DNA from 3 places in the Streptomyces sp. NPDC045899 genome. Region 3 is predicted to be linked to each of the others. Evidence: riboswitches for the same ligand, from Rfam matches in the RefSeq annotation. Region 3 holds a riboswitch; each other region holds the start of a gene.
The links. A riboswitch is a leader RNA that binds a small molecule or an ion and turns the genes downstream of it on or off. The one in region 3 is predicted to bind cyclic di-AMP.
Positions count from the first base shown of each region.

Region 1: linked by a shared signal. The riboswitch ahead of AC07FT_RS15160 (M23 family metallopeptidase) and the one ahead of AC07FT_RS05180 (M23 family metallopeptidase) in region 3 are both predicted to bind cyclic di-AMP.
Region 2: linked by a shared signal. The riboswitch ahead of AC07FT_RS27300 (C40 family peptidase) and the one ahead of AC07FT_RS05180 (M23 family metallopeptidase) in region 3 are both predicted to bind cyclic di-AMP.

Region 1 is NZ_JBWKKP010000008.1:278,677-285,257, reverse strand. Features, by position in the region: gene drmB (DrmB family protein) at 1-137, shown strand, start outside; gene AC07FT_RS15175 (DEAD/DEAH box helicase) at 134-1,234, shown strand; gene AC07FT_RS15170 (hypothetical protein) at 1,444-1,746, shown strand; gene AC07FT_RS15165 (aldo/keto reductase) at 1,804-2,745, opposite strand; gene AC07FT_RS15160 (M23 family metallopeptidase) at 2,933-4,150, opposite strand; cyclic di-AMP (ydaO/yuaA leader) riboswitch at 4,162-4,298, opposite strand; gene AC07FT_RS15155 (PP2C family protein-serine/threonine phosphatase) at 4,560-5,825, opposite strand; gene AC07FT_RS15150 (DUF6227 family protein) at 6,168-6,581, opposite strand, start outside.
Region 2 is NZ_JBWKKP010000021.1:131,705-138,285, forward strand. Features, by position in the region: gene AC07FT_RS27285 (esterase/lipase family protein) at 1-564, shown strand, start outside; gene AC07FT_RS27290 (M23 family metallopeptidase) at 860-2,506, shown strand; gene pcrA (DNA helicase PcrA) at 2,555-5,053, opposite strand; cyclic di-AMP (ydaO/yuaA leader) riboswitch at 5,211-5,389, shown strand; gene AC07FT_RS27300 (C40 family peptidase) at 5,398-6,561, shown strand.
Region 3 is NZ_JBWKKP010000003.1:102,803-109,383, reverse strand. Features, by position in the region: gene AC07FT_RS05195 (bifunctional acetate--CoA ligase family protein/GNAT family N-acetyltransferase) at 1-1,590, opposite strand, end outside; gene AC07FT_RS05190 (HPr family phosphocarrier protein) at 1,825-2,115, shown strand; gene AC07FT_RS05185 (GntR family transcriptional regulator) at 2,309-3,082, opposite strand; gene AC07FT_RS05180 (M23 family metallopeptidase) at 3,311-4,099, opposite strand; cyclic di-AMP (ydaO/yuaA leader) riboswitch at 4,114-4,276, opposite strand; gene AC07FT_RS05175 (M16 family metallopeptidase) at 4,492-5,874, opposite strand; gene AC07FT_RS05170 (M16 family metallopeptidase) at 5,895-6,581, opposite strand, start outside.

The DNA of each region.
Region 1 (6,581 bases), on a different contig from region 3:
CGGAGACTTGCTGCGAGATCGACAATTCCCTCTTGGACAGAACGCTGTTGATCGGTGAAGGCGATGTCCCGGGGTTCTTTCGGGACGTCCTCCAGGCCGCCCTGGAGGAGTCGGCCGGAGCCGTCGATCCGTCATGAGAATCCCTTCATTCCTCGATCTCGAGATCGAGCAACACGCCGTCGTGGACCTCCCTTTCCACGGAAGCCACGTCATCATCGGAACACCTGGCTCCGGAAAGACCGTGATGGCCGTCTATCGCGCCTGGTCGCTGGCGACCGCCGGCCGTGACGTCACCCTTCTCACCCGCTCCCATCTCCTGCATCAGTACCTCGCACAGATGGCACCGGACCTCACGGAAGCTCTCCACACCACGACCTACCACCGGTGGATCCGGGACTTCTGGCGCGGGCACTTCCGGACCGCCCCCCCACACATCGACGATGAGGGATGGTGCTACGACTGGGCCGATATGCAGAGAGACTGCGTTCTTCGCGAGGTCAGATCCACCGCATCCCTCGTGATCGACGAAGGGCAGAATCTGCCTGTCGGCTTCTATCAGCTCTGCCGCCTGCTAGGTGTCGGCGTCACGGTCTTCGCAGACGAGGCCCAGCGGATCGGCGACGAGGAGAGTACCGTATCCGAGATATCCCGATGCCTCGGAGTGCATGCGAATCCGCTCGCGCTGTGGGGGAATCGCCGGAACAGCCGGGAAATCGCGATGCTGGCATCGGAGTTCCTAACACGGAACCAGTCCGAGATGCCTGTCCCGACTCGCACCGGCAGTACCCCCACCGTCCTGAAGGTGCCTTCCTTGGAGTACCTCCTCACTGGAATCTCTCGGTACTTCAGCGCGCATCCGGAGCGGAGCATCGGAATCGTGTGCCGGTCGACTCGCTTGGTGCGGTATGTACAGAGCGGGCTGACTCGATTGGGGCTATCCCAATACACACAGGCCTATGTGTACGACGACCGTTACCGGAATGCCGTCGACTTCTCGACCCGCCCCATCCGGATCGTGAACACGGCGAGTATGAAGGGCTTGGAGTTCGACAGCGTCTTCGTCCCGGACATGGACGCGTACACGGAGGACCCGACTGGAGTGGACGCGCGTCTTCGTCTCTTCGTGCTGTGTACGCGCGCTCGCGAGGACCTCCACTTCGCCCACCGCGGGCCTCGCGAGCCCGCCATCCTGTCCAGCATCCCGGAGTCGTTGTTGGCCCGGCACGTCGGCTGATCTCGCAGCGCGCCGACGATACGGCCGTACGGCTGTACACCGTCGCCGCCCGTACATGACTCGAAGTATCCCGGCGCAGCCATGTCGGGCCCCCCGGCCTCGTACCCGAATGGAGCTGAGGTCCAGCTCACCTGGGAGTTCTGGTGTCCGCGCCCGGCGTCACGGGGTGCTGCGTAAGGTCAAGGCAACGACGAGCGGGAGGTATGGGGATGGCTGGTGTTCCGGCGGGTGTGGTGGCCGCGGGTGGGTTGGTCGGCGGGTACGGGGTGGCCCGGTGGACCAAGCGGCGGCCGCTGGGTGGCGTGGCATTGGCCGCCGCCGGGGCCGCGGCCGCGCGGGGGTGGCGGGAGAAGGCCGGGAACGGGACGGCGGCGGCGCTGAGCGGGATGTACGTCGCGGCGTTCGCCGGGTCGCATCCCCTGGCCAAGAGGATCGGGGCCTGGCCGTCGGTGTTCGCCGTCGCGGGTGGGGTCGCCCTCGCCTCCTGGGCCCTCGCCGATCGGCGTTCGTAGAGGTCTCATCGCCGGCCGCGGCGGGCGGAGTCGGTTTCCGCCCGCCGCGTTCGCGGCTCAGGCCGAGGCGCTGGTGAGGAGGTCCAGCTCCGGCTGGGTCAGCTGGAGGTCCGCCGCCGCGAGGAGGGGCGGGAGTTGGGCGAGGCTGCGGGCGCTGGCGATCGGGGCGACGACCGTGGGCCGGGTGGAGAGCCAGGCGAGGGCGACCGTGGCGGGTTCGGCTCCGTGGTGCGCGGCCACCTCGTCGAGGGCCGCGAGGACCTTCCGGCCGCGCTCGGTCTCCAGGTGTGCGGCCGCACGCGGGGAGCGCGCGCTGTCGACCGCGGTGCCGGGGCGGTACTTGCCGGTGAGGAAGCCCGCGGCGAGCGCGAAGTAGGGGACGGTCGCCAGACCGTGCCGGATCGCCACATCGGCCGGCGGGCCCTCGAAGGTGTCGCGTGAGACCAGGTTGTAGTGGGGCTGGAGGGCGGCGTAGCGCGCCAGGCCCTCCTGGGTGGTGAAGGTCAGGAAGGAGTCGAGCCGTTCGGCGCTGATGTTGGACGCGCCGAGCTCGCGCACCTTCCCCTCCTTGACCAGTGCGTCCAGGGTGGTGGCGATCTCCTCCACCGCCACCGACTCATCGTCGTAGTGGGTGTAGTAGAGATCGATGTAGTCGGTGCGCAGCCGCCGCAGGGAGTCCTCGATCCCGGCCCGTATGGTGGCCGGGGAGAGTCCTCGGCGCTCCGGGGAGCCGCCGACCTTGGTGGCGAGGACGATGTCGGAGCGGTTGCCGCGGGAGGCGAACCAGTTGCCGAGGACGGTCTCGGACTCGCCGCCCTGGTTGCCGGGCACCCACGCCGAGTAGACGTCGGCCGTGTCGATGAAGTTGCCGCCGGCGGCGGCGTAGGCGTCGAGCACCCGGAAGGACTCGGTCTCGTCCGCGGTCCAGCCGAAGACGTTCCCGCCGAGGGAGAGCGGGGAGACGGAGAGATCGCCGATCTTCTGCTTGTTGTCAGCCATGCGTTACTCCAACGCACCGGTGAGTGACCTTGTTCCGGGGCGGGCGGCCGCCCCCGCACGCACACTTCCGGACGCGAACCGACGGCCCTGGCGTCAAGGGGGGAGAGAGCGCCAGGGCCGCCGGAGTATGCGGATATCAGGAGTGCGTGGATATCAGGAGTGCGTGGGCATCAGGGGTGCGTGCGCATCAGGGGTTCTGTCCGTGCTCGCGCAGCCACGGCATCGGGTCGATCGGGGAGCCGCCCCCGGGTCGCACCTCGAGGTGGAGGTGGGGACCGGTCACATTGCCGGTGGCGCCGACGCGGCCGATCACATCGCCGGTGGTCACCTTGCCCGAGGTGACGACCATGGACGACAGGTGGCAGTACCAGACCTCGGTGCCGTCATCCAGCTTGAGCACGATGCGGTAGCCGTACGAACCGGCCCAGCCGGCCTGGGTGATGGTGCCGCCGTGGACCGCCTTGACGGGCGTACCGGTCGGGGCGGCGAAGTCCTGTCCGGTGTGGTCGGCGGACCACATGTCGCCGGCCTGGCCGAAGCCCGCGGTCAGGGTGTACGAGGCGACGGGGAGGGTGTACGCGGCGGCCAGCTTGGCGCGGCGCTCGGCCTCGGCCTTGCGCTCGGCGGCCTCCTTGGCCTTCCGCTCGGCTTCCTTCTTCTTGGCCGCGGCCTCCGCCTTGCGCTCGGCCACCTCGTCGGCGACCTCGTCCGCGGCCTTCTGGGCTGCGGCCTCGGCGGCGGCGGTGCGCTTCTCCTCGTCGGCGGAGTTCTGCTGGTTCTCGGCCTGCTGGAGGATGCGGGCGCGCAGCGCCTCACCGGCGTCGGTGGTGCCGCTCGCCTCGTCCTGGGTGGTCAGCCCGGCCTGGGAGAGGGGGGCCGCGTCGGTGGTCGCGGAGCCGTCGTCGTCGGAGATCAGCGAGCCGATACCGGGGATGTTCCCGGCGTCGGGGAGCCGGTCCTTGACCTCGTCGGCGACGTGGGCGAGGTCGGGCATGGAAATCGGGGCCGCCGGACGGTCCTTGGCGCTGGCCATCCCGCCCGCGCCGACCGCGGCGATGACACCGACGCCGAGCACGGCGCCGCTGCGCGCCATCGTGCCGCCCCGCTGCTTCACCACGCGGTGCCGACCGCGTACGGAGATGGACTCCTCCGTGGGGTTCCACTCTTCCCAGGTCTCGCTGTCGGGCCCCGGGCCCGCCGGGCCCTCTGCGCCGTTCACCGCGTACTCCCCCTGGTCGGCGGCGAAGCCCGCCTCCTCGGCGAAGCCCCCTTCAGTGGCGAATCCGCCACCGGACCTCACGCTTCCACTCGCGTCGAAACCGGGGCCATAGGCGGTGGCGGTGCCGGAACCGACGCCCGATGCGCGGTATGGAGCCTCGTCCAGGACAGACCTGTTGGACGCCACTGGGGCGCACTCCTTTCCTTCCCTCTCGCCTACCGGGTTAGCTGACGGGTTCGGAGCAGGAAGGTCTCCTACGGGTCAGGTTCGACCCGATTCACCCCAAGGTGGTGGTTCCCCGGTTCCCTTGGTGCTGTTGTGGTGCAGTGCTACTGCTGCCGCTGTGCGTTACGGGATTCGGCGACGGCGCACGGTGCCGCCCTTGCGACGGTTGTGACGACCGCGCTGCGTTATCGAACGTTAATAGAGAGCGCTATGTGATTCCAAGCTGTTCTGAGGAATCAGCACAGCTTTGGTCTGAACTTAGCCACCAATTCTGGACATACAGGGGCGAGTTACCCTCCAGGGAAAGGGTGTGCAAAACCCTGGAACCGCTGATCGTGCATCAATTGTTATGCGTAGGGAGCATGGTCAACTACGGTCCGTGGCCGGGGTCCTTCACGAGTCCCTCACCATTGCCGTGACCACCGCTACCGCGGCCGTCGGCGCCACCGCCGTTGCCGTTGCCGTTGCCGCGGTGGCGCAGTGCGAGCAGCGCCATGTCGTCCGACGTCCCGCCGCCGGTGTGCAGCTCGACATCGGCCACCAGCGCGTCCAGCAGCTCGCCCGGGCCGTCGAAGCGGCGACCGCGCAGCCGGTCCTCGGGGTCGTAGAACACGCCCTCCCGGTCGCGCGCCTCCGTCACCCCGTCCGTGAAGAGCAGCAGGGTCGCGCCCTCGGTGAAGCGCAGCTCCGTCACCCGGTCCGGCCAGCCGCCCAGTTCCCCCATCCCCAGCGGCAGCGCCGACGCCTCCGGGTCGACCCGGCGCACCGTGCAGCCGCCCCGGTCCGTCCGGCCGCCGTCGGCCCCCTCCAGCAGCAGCGGTGGCGGATGGCCGCGGTTGATCACCCGGAGGGTCGAGTCCCCGCGCGGGATCTCGGCCAGGACGGCCGTGGTGAACCCCTCGAACCCCTCGAGGTCCGCCCGCCGCGCGCCCTCGCGCTGCAACGCCCGCTCCAGCCGCCCCGCCAGCCCCTCCAGCGTCGTCTCCTGCTCCGCGGCCTCCCGGAAGGAACCGATGAGGATCGCGACCGTCTCGACGGCCTGGAGCCCCTTGCCGCGGACGTCGCCGACGACCAGCCGGACGCCGTGCGGGGTGTCCTGCACCGCGTACAGGTCACCGCCGATCGCGGCGTACCGCTCGGCCGCCACATAGCGCGCCGCGACGTCCAGCCCGGCCAGCCGGGCGGGCGGTACGGGCAGGACGGCCCGCTGGGCCGCCTCGGCCACGCCGCGCGCCGAGGCCAGCCGGCGGTCGCTGCGCCGCACCAGGCGGTTGATCAGGAGCGCCAGCAGGGTGACGGTGGCGACGGTGATGATCTCGGACAGGGCCTGGCTTGGGTCCTTCACACCGTGGAACTCGGCCAGTGTGACCGCCGCGGCGAGCGCGAGGACCGCCGTGAGGACGGTCTCCCACAGCCCGAAGAGCGGAGCGGCGACCAGCGGGGCGGCGGAGAGGAAGGGACCCGCGGTGTAGTTGGCCGGGGAACCGAGGTCGAAGATGATCCCGCCGACGATCAGCAGCCCGGGAACCCAGCGCACCAGCCGCCGGCCCAGGACCACCCTGGACGGCTCATCGGCCGACGCGCCGCCCGCGGTGGCCCCGGTGGGCCCGTTGGCGGCGCTGGTGTCGACGAGCATGTGGAGGCGGCTCCGGGGGCGCGAACGGGACCGGGACAGGCGCCCCGAGGTCGCCCCCTGCTCCGTACGGGCGCTCGTACGAGCCCCGTTCCCTCGCACCCGCACCGGTCTCTCTCGCTTTCGCTGGTCCGCAGCCGGAGCGTCCGGTCCTCGCGGCCGCCGTCCGTCACTCCAGGCTTCCGGCTGACGGGCCACTGGGCGAGTCGGTGTCGTCCATGTGGGTGGGCGAGCGGCGGACCGGTCCACGGGCGGTCCGGACGGTCCGGGCGGCCTTCTGCGGAGCCGGACGGAGCGGGGAGACCGGAGGGCGGACGCGAGGGCGTCCGGCGGCCGGGGCGTGGGTCAGAGATCGACGCCGAGCGCGCGGGCGTGACGGTCCGCGGCCAGCTCGGCGGACACCTCGTCGAGGTAGACCTCGCACACCAGACGGCCGTCGTGGGTCAGATTGTGCTCCAGCTCCCACAGCACGATCTCGTCCCCGCCGGCCAGCAGGAAGGCATGCTCGTAGAAGCGGCACCAGGTGGTGTCGGGGCCGCCGGAGCGGCGGCGCGGCTTGGGTGCCAGCGCGATGTCATGGGCGAACGCGGTCTCCAGCAGCCGCTCGGTCTCCCCGCCCGGCCGGTCGGGGTTCTCGGCGCGGCGCAGCACCCGGCGGGCGTGGTCGGCGGAGTTGTCGGCCACATAGGTACGGGGCGACTCCACCGGCTCGGTGGCCTGGTGCAGCAATTGCTCGGGCAGCCAGAGGGGTAAGCCGTC
Region 2 (6,581 bases), on a different contig from region 3:
CGCCGCCACGGCAGACAGCATGTCGAAGCGCTCAACTACTCACCGCTCACCTGTGACCTGCGCACCGCTGCCGCGCTCCTCGCCCGCCACATCGAAGAGGTCTGCGCCCGCACCGGCCACAGCCAGGTGGATGTGGTCGGCCACAGCCTGGGCGGACTGATCGCCCGCTACTACGTCCAGCGCCTCGGCGGGGACCACCGCGTCCACTCCCTGGTGACGCTCGGTACCCCACATGCGGGAACGCGCGCGGCGCCCCTGTTGTCCGCACATCCGCTCGTGCGTCAGATGTGCCCGGACTCCGAGGTGATAGCGGAGTTGCGGCGTCCTGCCCCCGAATGCCGTACCCGCATGATCTCTTTTTGGAGCGACGCGGATCAGTTGATGATCCCGGCGGAGACGGCCCGGATAGACCATCCGGATGTGATCTCCCGGAACATTCGCGTCAGCGGAGTCGGACATCTCGCCCTACCTGTGCATTCGGCGGTCGCGGCCGGAGTCCTCGCGGCCCTGGACGCCGCCGACGAGACCCCGGCGGAGGCGCCGGACACTTTCTCGGTGGCCTGAACGGGACCCGGGCGAGGGCGCGACCGACCCCCGAGCGGGGTCCGACCATGACCCAGGAAGGACCGCAAGAAGATCCAAAGAGGAGCCGAAGACGGTCGCGCAAGGGGCTTGCGGGGACGGAAATTGCCGAACATCGATCGAACGCCGGGCCAAGGATGTGCGCACAGTCCGCCGAAAGACGACCAAATGCCCTTTCCCGTGATGCTCAAAACTTGCTGAAGATTGTCGCTGCCGCGTACCGCCGGGTACAGTCGCCGCTAATTCTCCTGCAGCCGAGGCGAAAGAGAAGTTGGTGGTGAACGACCGTCACCCGTCGGTGGGCTCCGACCCGGCCGACCCCGCTCCTGGCGCCTCATATCCGTATTACGAGGCATACGGTCAGCAGCAGGACACAGCGCACGGCCACGCCGGGTACGACGGCTACTCCACCGGCAGCTTCGACCAGCTCGGCGCCGCGTACGGCGACGGGGACCCGCTCTTCGGCGCGCTCCCCGGCGGTGACGGCGGCTACGACGCCTACGCGTCCATGGACTCCGGGCACTCCGGCCACTACGACGCCTCCCAGTGGGGCGCCACCGGCCACCACACCGGTACGTACGAGATGGGCCACTCCGCCCCGTACGAGACCGGCGCCTATGACACCACCGCGATGTGGGCCGCCTCCGGCTACCAGCTGCCGACGGACATCCCGTCCCAGCCGACCGCCGAGACCGGGAGCCACTGGGACATGAGCGCCTGGGGCACCGACACCACCGGCCAGACGGATCTGACGGGCCGGCTGGACGGCCAGTTGAACGCCACCGGCCACGTCGAGATCCCCGCGCAGTGGGACAACTCCGGCACGGCGTACGACACGTACGACACCACCGCACTCGACACCTCCGGCTATGACACCGGCGGGTACGAGACCTATGACTCCTTCGACGGCTCGGACCTGACCTCGGGGATCGACACCGGTCAGACCCAGTTCTGGGACACCACCGCCTTCGCCACCGTCGACGAGACGCCGCACACCGCGTCCCACGAGGCGGCATTCGACGCGGCGCACGACGAGCACCCCGGTGTCCCCGAGGCGGAACCCGAACCCGGGGCGGCGGCCGGAGACGAGCCCGCGCCCGATGCCGACGTGACGCTCCTGTCCCCGCCGTCGCCGCCCACCCCCGCCGCCCGCCGTGGAAACGGTGGCGGCAGCGGAAGGGCCCGCCGCCGCACCGTCTCCTCCCGTCCCAAGCGCTCCGCGCTCCTCACCGTCGCCGTCCCCTCCGTCTGCGCCCTCGGCGTCAGCGCCGTGGCCGCCGCGTCCGTCGGAATGAGCAACGACAAGAAGGACGGTTCGACCACCCAGGCCGCCGCCGACACCGCGCCGCCCGTCAAGGCCGCCGCCGTCAACAGCAAGCTGGACACCCAGCTCGCCGAAGTCCGTGAGGGCGCCGACGACTTCCGGGACCGCGCCAGCCGCACCCAGGAGCGCATCGACCTCAAGGAGCGCCAGGCCGCCGAGAAGAAGCGGAAGGCCGCGGAGGCCGCGCGCAAGGAGGCGCTGCGCCCCAAGTTCGCGCTCCCCGTCGCCCAGCACGGGCTGAGCGCCACCTACGGTCAGGCGGGCATCAACTGGATGTCCGTGCACACCGGGATCGACTTCCCGGTCAGCTACGGCACGCCCGTGATGGCCGCGACCGACGGCACCGTGCGGACCCAGTGGAACGACGCCTACGGGAACATGGTCATAGTGACCAGCCCGGACGGTACGGAGACCTGGTACTGCCACCTCAGCAGCGCCAAGATCCGCTCCGGAACCGTCAAGGCCGGCGACACCATCGCCTTCTCCGGTAACTCCGGCAACTCCACCGGTCCCCATCTGCACTTCGAGGTGCACCCCGGCGGCGGAGAGGCCGTCGACCCGCTGCCCTGGCTGCGCGGCCACGGCCTCAACCCGTCGTAACCAATCCCGGTCCCGGGGCTGTCCCCGGGACCGGGACCGGGACGCCCCCTAGAGCTTCTCGACCGGCGCGTACCGCAGCAGCAGCCGCTTCGGCTTCTCCTCGCCGAAGTCGATCGTGGCCTCCGCGTTGTCCCCGCTGCCCTTGACCGCCACGACGGTGCCGAGCCCGAAGGTGTCATGGGTGACCCGGTCACCCACGGCCAGCGAGACCGCGGGCCGCTCCTTCGCCCGCCGGGTGGCGAACCCGCTCGCCCCGCCCCGCGACCGCGACGCCCCGCCACCGGAGAGACCCCCGCCGGAGAATCCACCGCCCCCGAGGGCGCCCATGGACGCCGACGGGGTGGCCGGACCGGTCCGGCGCCACTGCACGTACTGGTCCGGGATCTCCTCCAGGAACCGGGACGGAGGGTTGTACGCGGGCTGTCCCCAGGCGCTGCGCATCGTGGAGCGGGTCAGGTACAGCCGCTCACGGGCACGGGTGATCCCCACGTACGCGAGCCGCCGCTCCTCCTCCAGCTCCTTGGTCTGGCCGAGCGCCCGCATATGCGGGAAGACGCCGTCCTCCAGACCGCTGAGAAAGACGACCGGGAACTCCAGCCCCTTGGCCGTGTGCAGCGTCATCAGGGTGATCACCCCGGTGCCGTCCGGGTCCTCGTCCGGGATCTGGTCGGAGTCGGCCACCAGCGCGACCTGCTCCAAGAAGTCCGCGAGGGTACCGGGGTTCTCCTCGCCCCGGTCCTGCTCGAACTCCAGGGCCACGGCCGCGAGCTCCTGGAGGTTCTCGATACGGGTCTCGTCCTGCGGGTCCGTGGACGCCTGGAGCTCGGCGAGATAGCCGGTGCGCTCCAGCACCGCCTCCAGCACCGTGGCCGGGCCCGCGCCCGACTCCACGATGGTGCGCAGCTCCTCCATCAGCGTGTTGAACCGCTTGACCGCGTTGGCCGAGCGGGCCGCCATGCCGTACGCCTCGGCGACCCGGACCAGCGCCTGCGGGAAGGTGATCTTCTCGCGGAGCGACAGGGCGTCGATCATCGCCTCGGCGCGCTCGCCGATACCGCGCTTGGGCACATTGAGGATGCGGCGCAGCGGGACGCTGTCCTCGGGGTTGGCCAGCACCCGCAGATAGGCCAGGACGTCCCGGACCTCCTTGCGCTCGTAGAAGCGCACACCGCCGACGACCTTGTACGGCAGCCCGACCCGGATGAAGACTTCCTCGAAGACACGGGACTGGGCGTTGGTGCGGTAGAAGACGGCGACGTCACCGGCCTTGGCGTCGCCCGCGTCGGTCAGCCGGTCGATCTCGTCGGCGACGAACTGGGCCTCGTCGTGCTCGGTGTCGGCGACGTAACCGGTGATGGTGGCTCCGGCACCGGCTTCGGTCCACAGGTTCTTCGGACGGCGGTTCTCATTGCGCTCGATGACCGCGTTGGCCGCGCTGAGGATGGTCTGCGTGGAGCGGTAGTTCTGCTCCAGCAGGATGGTCCGCGCCTGCGGGTAGTCCTCCTCGAACTGGAGGATGTTGCGGATGGTGGCGCCGCGGAAGGCGTAGATGGACTGGTCGGCGTCGCCCACCACGCACAGCTCACCCGCGGTGGTCTCCTCGGTGTCCGTGCCGACCAGCTCGCGCACCAGGGTGTACTGCGCGTGGTTGGTGTCCTGGTACTCGTCGACCAGCACATGGCGGAACCGGCGGCGGTAGTGGTCGGCCACGTCCGGGAACGCCTGGAGCAGATTGACCGTGGTCATGATGATGTCGTCGAAGTCCAGCGCGTTGGCCTCGCGCAGCCTCGACTGGTACATCGCGTACGCCTCGGCGAGGGTCTTCTCAAAACCGTCCGTCGCCTGACCGGCGAAGGTCTCCTCGTCGATCAGCTCGTTCTTCAGGTTGGAGATCTTGGCGCTGAAGGACTTGGGCGGGTACCGCTTGGGGTCCAGGTCGAGATCGCGGCAGACCAGCGCCATCAGCCGCTTGGAGTCGGCCGCGTCGTAGATCGAGAACGATGAGGTGAAGCCCAGCTTCTTGGACTCGCGGCGCAGGATGCGCACGCACGCGCTGTGGAACGTGGAGACCCACATGGCGTTCGCCCGCGGGCCGACCAGCTCCTCCACCCGCTCCTTCATCTCACCCGCGGCCTTGTTGGTGAAGGTGATGGCGAGGATCTGGCCGGGGTGCGCTCCGCGCGCACCGAGCAGGTACGCGATGCGGTGGGTGAGTACCCGGGTCTTGCCGGAACCGGCTCCGGCGACGATCAGCAGCGGACCACCGGTGTGCTCCACCGCCGCCCGCTGCTGTTCGTTCAGCCCCTCGAGCAGGGCGGCCGGGTCCACGGCGGGCCGGGCCGCGCCGTCCCGGTAGTACGCCTCCCGGGACGTGCTCGGCACCGGCGCGTCGAACGCGCCGCTGAACAGGTGGTGCGGTACGTCCTCGGCGCCGCCGGGGCCGTGGTGCCCGGGACCCTCGTGGTCCCCGTGGTCCTCGGGCGGCGGGGGCTCCTCGCCCGAGGGCCCGAGGTCCGCCAGGAAGCTGTCGTCAAAGAGGCTGCTCATCGCTGACCGAGTCTAGGCCGCCCCACTGACACCCCGAGTACGAACATCACGAAACGGTTTCGGGCAAAAGGAACACCAGCCTTCACAGGGACCCCACGAGTTGGCTACCGTCCTGCGTCAGGCAGTCCGGACCATCGTCGGCGACCAGCGTCGGCACGGACCGCCTCCGCCGAGTCCGGTCCTGCCGCGAGGCAGCCGGAGCCGGGGACCCACACGTTCCACCGGGGTGAATCGGCCCGGCGACGGCACCTCGTGTGCCGCCCGGACGGGCCGTAGGGCAGCCTTCCGTCCGCCCGAACCCGACAGCTAACCCGGTAGGCGGTCCACGGAAGGAGTCGCCTCCCTTGGCGTCGCACCGCAAACCGCGGACCCGAATACCGGCCACGCTCACCGGCCAGAGCCGGCGCACCGCGGTCGGGGTCACCACGGCCGCCCTGGCCTCGGTCACCCTGCTCTCCCAGACGGCCAACGCCGCGCCCGGTGATCCCAAGCCCGCCACCCAGTCGATCGAAGCGGTCAAGAAGAAGGTCGACACCCTGTACCACCAGGCGGAGAGCGCCACCCAGGGCTACAACGCCGCCAAGGAGCGCACCGAGACCCAGCGCGCCAAGGTCGACAAGCTGCTGGACACCGTCGCCAAGCGCACCGAGAAGCTCAACGAGGCCCGCCGCACCCTCGGCTCCTACGCCGCCGCCCAGTACCGCAGCGGCGGTATGGCCAGCAGCACCGCCGCCATGCTCTTCTCCTCCGACCCGAAGGACGTCTTCGACCAGTCGCACCTGATGGACCGGCTCACCGGCCACCAGCGGCACGCCGTCCAGCAGTTCCAGGAGCAGCAGAAGAAGGCGGCCAAGGAGCGCGCCACTGCCACCAGCAGTCTCGCCTCGCTGACCTCCTCGCAGAAGACGCTCAAGGAGAAGAAGAAGTCCGTCCAGAGCAAGCTCTCCGAGGCCCGGCGGCTGCTGTCGAACCTGACCGCCAAGGAGAAGGCGCGGCTCGCGGCGATCGAGCGGAAGAAGCAGGAGGAGGCCAAGCGCAAGGCCGCCGAGCTGGCCGAGAAGCAGCGCAAGGCGGAGGCCGAGCGTCAGCGGCGAGAGGGGAACGACGGCTCCGGCTCGTCCACGCCGTCCACTCCCTCCAGCCCCGCGCCCTCGGACAGCACCAAGGCGGCGAAGGCCATCGCCTTCGCGCAGGCGCAGATCGGCAAGCCGTACGTGTGGGGCGCCACCGGCCCCAACTCCTTCGACTGCTCGGGGCTGACCCAGGCCGCCTGGAAGTCCGCCGGGGTGTCCCTGCCGCGCACCACCTGGGACCAGGTGAAGGTGGGCACGCGGGTGTCCACGTCCGAGCTCAAGCCGGGTGACCTGGTCTTCTTCTATGACGACATCAGCCATGTCGGGCTGTACATCGGCGACGGGATGATGATCCACGCGCCGAAGCCGGGTGACTCGGTGAAGAAGGCGCCGATCACCGAGATGCCGGTCTATGGCAGCGTCCGCCCCGCCTGACCCGGCGAAGCCGGATCAGG
Region 3 (6,581 bases):
CAGCCCCAGGGACTCGGAGTTGCCGAGGATGGCGACGCGCGGTCCGGCCGGAAGCGGCTGGGAGGCCAGCAGGACGCCCACGTCGGCGAGTTCGGTCACGGTGTCGACGCGGATGACGCCCGCCTGCCGCAGCAGGGCGGAGACGGTGGCGTCGGGGATCCGGGTGGTGGGCACGGCGTGGCCGGTGGGGGCGCTGCCGCTGTGCCGGGCGCCCTTGACCACCACCACCGGCTTGACGGCGGCGGTGCGCTTGGCGAGCCGGGTGAACTTCCGCGGGTTGCCGATGGACTCCAGGTACATCAGGGCCACGTCGGTCTGCGGGTCGTCGTACCAGTACTGGAGGAGGTCGTTGCCCGAGACGTCGGCGCGGTTGCCCGCGGAGACGAAGGTCGATATCCCGGCGATCCCGGGCAGTCCGGACAGCCCCGCACCGCGCCGGTGCAGCCCGGCCAGCAGCGCGATGCCGATCGCCCCGGACTGGGTGAACAGCCCGAGCCGCCCGGGGATGGGCAGTTGCGGGGAGAGCGAGGCGTTCAGCCGCACCCCGTCGGCGGTGTTGATGACGCCGAAGGCGTTGGGGCCGATGACGCGCATGCCGTAGCCGCGCGCCTGGCGGAGCAGATCGCGCTGGCGGGCCCGGCCCTCGGCCCCGCTCTCGGCGTATCCGGCGGAGAGGACGACCAGGCCCTGCACGCCGTGCTCACCGCAGTCGGCCACCACGGAGGGCACCTGGGCGGCGGGGACGGCGACGACGGCGAGGTCCACCGGGCCGTCGATGTCACGCAACGAGCGGTGGCCGGGGACGCCCTCGGGATCGAGGGGCCCGCCGCCTTCGGGGAAGGCCCGGTTCACGGCGTGGAGCTGCCCGGTGAAGCCCCCGTAGAGGAGGTTGCGCAGCACCGTGCGGCCGACCCCGCCGGGAGCACGGCCGGTGCCGATGACGGCGACGGAGCCGGGGGCGAGCAGCCGCTGTACGGAGCGGGCCTCGGCCCGCTGCTCGCGGGCGCGCATCACGGCCAGCGAGCGGTCGGTGGGTTCGAGGTCGAACTCGAGGCGGACGACGCCGTCCTCGAAGCTGCGCTGCTGGGTGTAGCCCGCGTCCGTGAACACCTTGATCATCTTGGTGTTGGCGGGCAGCACCTCGGCGGCGAAGCGGCGGATGCCGCGTTCGCGCGCGACCGCGGCGATGTGCTCCAGGAGAGCGGAGGCGACGCCCCGGCCCTGATGGGCGTCCTGGACCAGGAAGGCGACCTCGGCCTCGTCGGCGGGCGCGCTGGCCGACCGGCCCCGGCTGTCGATGCGGTCGTAGCGCACGGTGGCGATGAACTCGCCGCCCACGATGGCCGCGAGACCCACGCGGTCGACGTAGTCGTGGTGCGTGAAGCGGTGGACATCGCGGTCGGACAGACGCGGATAGGGGGCGAAGAAGCGGTAGTACTTCGACTCGTCGGAGACATGCTCATAGAAGCTGACCAGCCGCTGCGCGTCATCGGCGGTGATGGGGCGGATCTGGGCGGTGCCACCGTCCCGGAGCACCACGTCGGCCTCCCAGTGGGTCGGGTAGGCGTGCTGGTCCGGCGGCGTCGGCATGGGGCAAGCGTACGGGCCGGGAGACCGTCGGGAGCAGGTTCGAACGGTCCCGTCCGGATTGGTGGGCGGGTCCGAATGGTGGACGCCCTTGCGTGGGGGCCGGGTGTCGGGGGAAGGTCCGTATCGGACCGGTCCGGGCATGGCCGGACCCACTCGGACATCGTTCGGGTGAACCCGGGCACCGTATGATTTTGGTCTAGACAACAGCACCCGCCACATCTGAAGGGCAACACCATGGCTGAGCGCCGCGTCACCATCGGCTGGGCCGAGGGCCTGCACGCCCGCCCTGCGTCGATCTTCGTCCGGGCGGCCACCGCCGCGGGCGTCCCCATCACGATCGCCAAGGGCGACGGCACCCCGGTCAACGCCGCTTCCATGCTGGCCGTGCTCGGCCTGGGCGCGCAGGGCGGCGAGGAGGTCGTCCTGGCCACCAACGCGGATGACGCCGAGGTCGCGGAGGTCGCCCTCGACCGTCTGGCCAAGCTGGTGGCGGAGGGCCTGGAGGAGCTTCCGGAGACCGTCTGACGCGTCCGGCGACTCCGGCGATCCGGCTCCGGCGATCCGCCGGGCCTTTTCTACGCGCACAGGGCCGCGGTGACCATTCCGGTCATCGCGGCTCTGCTGTTTCCGATTTCCCACGTCCCGGAAATAGGCGGCCGGGAAAGCCATCAGAAAAGTGGTCAGGAAACGGTGAGAAAACCTGTATATGGGGGCCGTGTTAATTCCCGCCGCTCGCCGTGTTGACGGAGTGTTTCGAAGTTCTCACCGGCGCCGGACGGCGCCGGTACGCGGAGAGCGAGCGCTCGGTGTGCGCGGCGGCCAGCGTCCGGGCACGGTCGGCGTCGCCGCGCGCGACCGCGTCCACCAGCGCGCCGTGCTCCGCCCAGGACTCCACCGCCCGCCCCGCGGGGTCCGGCCACGCGCCACCGCCGCCCGGCGCGGTCCGCCGCGACGACTGGTCCGACCAGCGCGCGGGACCGTCCGCGTAGACCCAGGCGATCTTGCGCCGGACCTGGACCAGGAGCCCGGCCAGACTCGGACTGCCCGACGCCTGGGCCAGCGTCTCATGGAACCAGTCGCCCAGCGGGGCGAGTTCACCCAGGCTGCCGCGGCGGGCCCGCTCCTGGCCGAGCCGGACCAGACCGCGCAGCACCTTCAGATGCGCCTCGGTGCGGCGCTGCGCGGCACGGGCGGCGCCCAGCGGCTCCAGCAGCCCGCGGATGTCGAGAAGATCGGCGGCCTCCCGCTCGGACGGCTGTGCGACACAAGCCCCCGCATGGCGCCGGGTGGTCACGAACCCCTCGGACTCCAGGGTGCGCAGGGCTTCCCGGACGGGCACCCGCGAGACGCCGTAGCGGCGCGCGAGCAGTTCCTCGGTGAGCCTGCTGCCGGGCGGATGGACACCGGAGACGATGTCCTCGCGAATGGCCCTGCACACCGCGTGCGCCGAAATCCGCCGACCACTCGGGATCGCGGTGGTATCCCCGTTCATTTCCGGTCCCGCACTGTCGAACCTCCGCCTTAATCCCAGCGAAACGCACCCGGCTGACGGGTGTTCGACAACCCTATTCCAAAACGAGGGAATTTCCGATGGCGAGCCTGAATTCATGGATATTTTTGGTCAGCCGGGGCGCCCCACGGCGAAGGCCCCGTCCGCTCGGCGGACGGGGCCTTCGGCCACGGGCTGGTGTGCGCGGCGCCCGGGGCGCCGTGCGGTGGGTCAGAGGTTGACGCCGTGCGAGCGCAGGTACGCCACGGGGTCGATGTCCGAACCGTAGTCGGCGCCGGTGCGCGCCTCGAAGTGCAGATGCGGGCCGGTGACGTTGCCGGTGGCGCCCGACAGGCCGATCTGCTGCCCCGGGGTGACCTGCTGGCCGACCGAGACGTTGAGCGAGGACAGGTGGCCGTACTGGGTGTACGTGCCGTCCTTCATCTTGATGACGATGTTGTTGCCGTAGGAGCCGCCCCAACCCGCCTCGACGACCTCGCCGGAACCGACGGCGTGCACCGAGGTGCCCGAGGCGGCGTGGAAGTCGATACCGGTGTGGCTGCCGGAGGACCACAGACCGCTGGACGCCTGGTAGGCGGTGGAGACGTAGGAGCCGGAGACCGGCGAGACGAAGGTGTTGAGGCGCTTGCGCTCGGCCTCGCGCGCGGCGCGCTCCTTGGCCTCCCGCTCCGCCTTGGCCTTCTTCGCGGCCGCCTCGGCCTTCCTGGCCGCCTCCTGGCGGGCGATGGTCTCGGCCCGTGCCTTGGCCGCGGCCTCCGCGGCGGCGGTCTCCTGGGACTGCGCCTGGGCCTGGATCTGGTCGGCCAGACCCTCGTCGATCACGATCGCCTGCTGCAGCCCCGTCTGCGCGGGAGCGGGAGCCTGCTCGGCGGCGAGGGCGGGACCGGCGATACCGGCGACCACACCGGAGGCGACGGTGGTGACTCCCGCGATGTTCGCGCCGGTGCGGACGGACCGTCGGGGACGGCGGTGTTTCCCGGTGGCACGGGTGAACGCCATGCTGTGGCGCACTCCTTTCCTTCCTTCTCGCCTACCGGGTTAGCTGACGGGTTCGGAGCAGGAAGGTCTCCTACGGCCCCCTCGTCCTTCAGGACAAGGCGTCCGATTCACCCCTGGGGACATTGGGTCCCCGGCTCCCCTGGCTCGCGCCGTACGGGGACTCGGCGATGGCTGCCCGTGCCGCGGGCGCGGCGTGGTGATGGCGAACAGCCGGACCGACGCTAAACGGGGCGTCTTTGGATCACCAAACAGATCCTGATTTTTGTTGCTCTCCCCACAAACCAAACACCCAACCTCCCTATAAAACGGGCATTCGGAAGGACCCTGACATCGCACACGATGCCAGGGTCCTTCCGCTGACGGCCCGTCGGACGGCCGGAGGTCGCGCCGGGTCAGCCCGAGACGACGGTCACCTCGCCGATGCCCAGCTGCCGGACCGGCTCCGCGATCTGCGAGGCGTCCCCGACCAGCACGGTGACCAGCCGGTCCGCCGGGAAGGCGCTCACCACCGCGGCGGTGGCCTCCACCGTCCCGGCCTCGGCGAGCCGGGCGTACACCTGCGCCTGGAAGTCGTCCGGAAGGTGCTGCTCGACCTGGTCGGCCAGGGTGCCCGCGACAGCGGCCGCGGTCTCGTACTTCAACGGGGCGACGCCCACCAGGTTCTGCACGGCGACATCGCGCTCGGTGTCCGTCAGCCCCTCCTCCTTCACGGTGCGCAGCACCTTCCAGAGGTCCTCCAGCGCGGGGCCGGTGACCTCGGTGGCCACCGAGCCGCTGATCGCCAGCATCGCGGCGCCCGCGGAGCCGCCGGACGGCGAGGGGGCCGTGGACCGCAGCACCTGGCAGAAGGAGCGCACACCGTAGGTGTAGCCCTTCTCCTCTCGCAGCACGCGGTCGAGCCGGGAGGTGAGGGTGCCGCCCAGGCAGTAGGTACCGAGCACCTGGGCGGGCCAGACGCGGTCGTGGCGGTCGGCCCCGATCCGGCCGATCAGGAGCTGGGTCTGGACCGCGCCGGGCCGGTCGACGATCACCACCCGGCCGGTGTCGTCGGCCACGATCGGCGGGACCGGGCGGGGCACGGCCGCGCCGCCGGTCCAGGCGCCGAGGGTGTCGGCGAGTGCCTTGTCGAGGTCGACCCCGGTGAGGTCGCCGACCACGACGGCGGTCGCGGTGGACGGACGGATATGGGCCTCGTAGAAGGCCCGCACGGCCGCCGCGTCGATGCCCTCGACCGTCTTCTCGGTGCCCTGGCGGGGCCGGGACATCCGCGACTCGGCCGGGAACAGCTCCTTGGCCAGGGCCATGGAGGCGCGGCGGGCCGGATTGGCCAGCTCGTGCGGGATCTCGTCCAGCCGGTTGCGCACCAGCCGCTCGACCTCGCCGTCGGGGAAGGCGGGGGCGCGCAGCGCGTCGGCGAGCAGCCCCAGCGCCTTGGGCAGCCGGGAGACCGGGACCTCCAGGGCGACCCGTACACCCGGGTGGTCGGCGTGGGCGTCCAGGGTGGCGCCGCAGCGCTCGAGCTCGGCGGCGAACTCCTCGGCGTCGTGCTTGTCGGTGCCCTCCGACAGGGCGCGCGCCATGATGGTGGCCACGCCGTCGAGGCCGACGGGCTCGGCGTCCAGCGGGGCGTCCAGGTTGATCTCGACGGCCACCACCTGCTGGCCGGGGCGGTGGCAGCGCAGCACCGTGAGCCCGTTGGGGAGTTCACCGCGCTCGGGCGCCGGGAAGGCCCACGGCCTGGGGGCACCTCCGCTGGGCTGCGGGTGGAAGGTCATGGTCGCGGTGACGGCGTCGCTCACTGGGCCGCCTCCCCTTCTGCGTCGGTGTCGTCGGCGTCATCGGCGGACTCGGCGCCCTCGACGGGCTCGTAGACCAGCACGGCCCGGTTGTCCGGGCGCAGCCGCGCGGCGGCCACGGCCCGCACCTCCTCGGGGGTGATGTCGAGCACCCGTTCCACGGCGGTCAGCGCCAGCTGCGGATCGCCGTGGAGCACGGCGAAGCGGCACAGCTCGTCGGCCCGGCCGCCCACGGTGGCCAGCCGGTCCAGCCACTCGCGCTCGATCTGTGCCTGGGCGCGCTCCATCTCCTGCGGGGTCGGCCCCTCCTCGGCGAAGCGGGCCAGCTCCTCGTCGACCGCGGTCTCGATGGCGGGCACCTCGACGCCAGCGGAGGTCTTCACGTCCAGCCAGCCGAGCGAGGGCGCGCCCGACAGCCGCAGCAGCCCGAATCCGGCCGCGACGGCGGTGCGGTCACGGCGCACCAGGCGGTTGTGGAGCCGGGAGGACTCACCGCCGCCGAGGACGGTCAGCGCCAGGTCGGCCGCGTCGGCCTCGCGGGAGCCGTCGTGCGGCAGCCGGTAGGCGGCCATCAGGGCGCGGGCGGGGACCTCCTCCTCCACGACCTCGCGCAGCTGCTCGCCGATCACCTCCGGCAGGCTGCCGTCACGCGGCGGCTGCTTGCCGTCGTGGGAGGGGATCGAGCC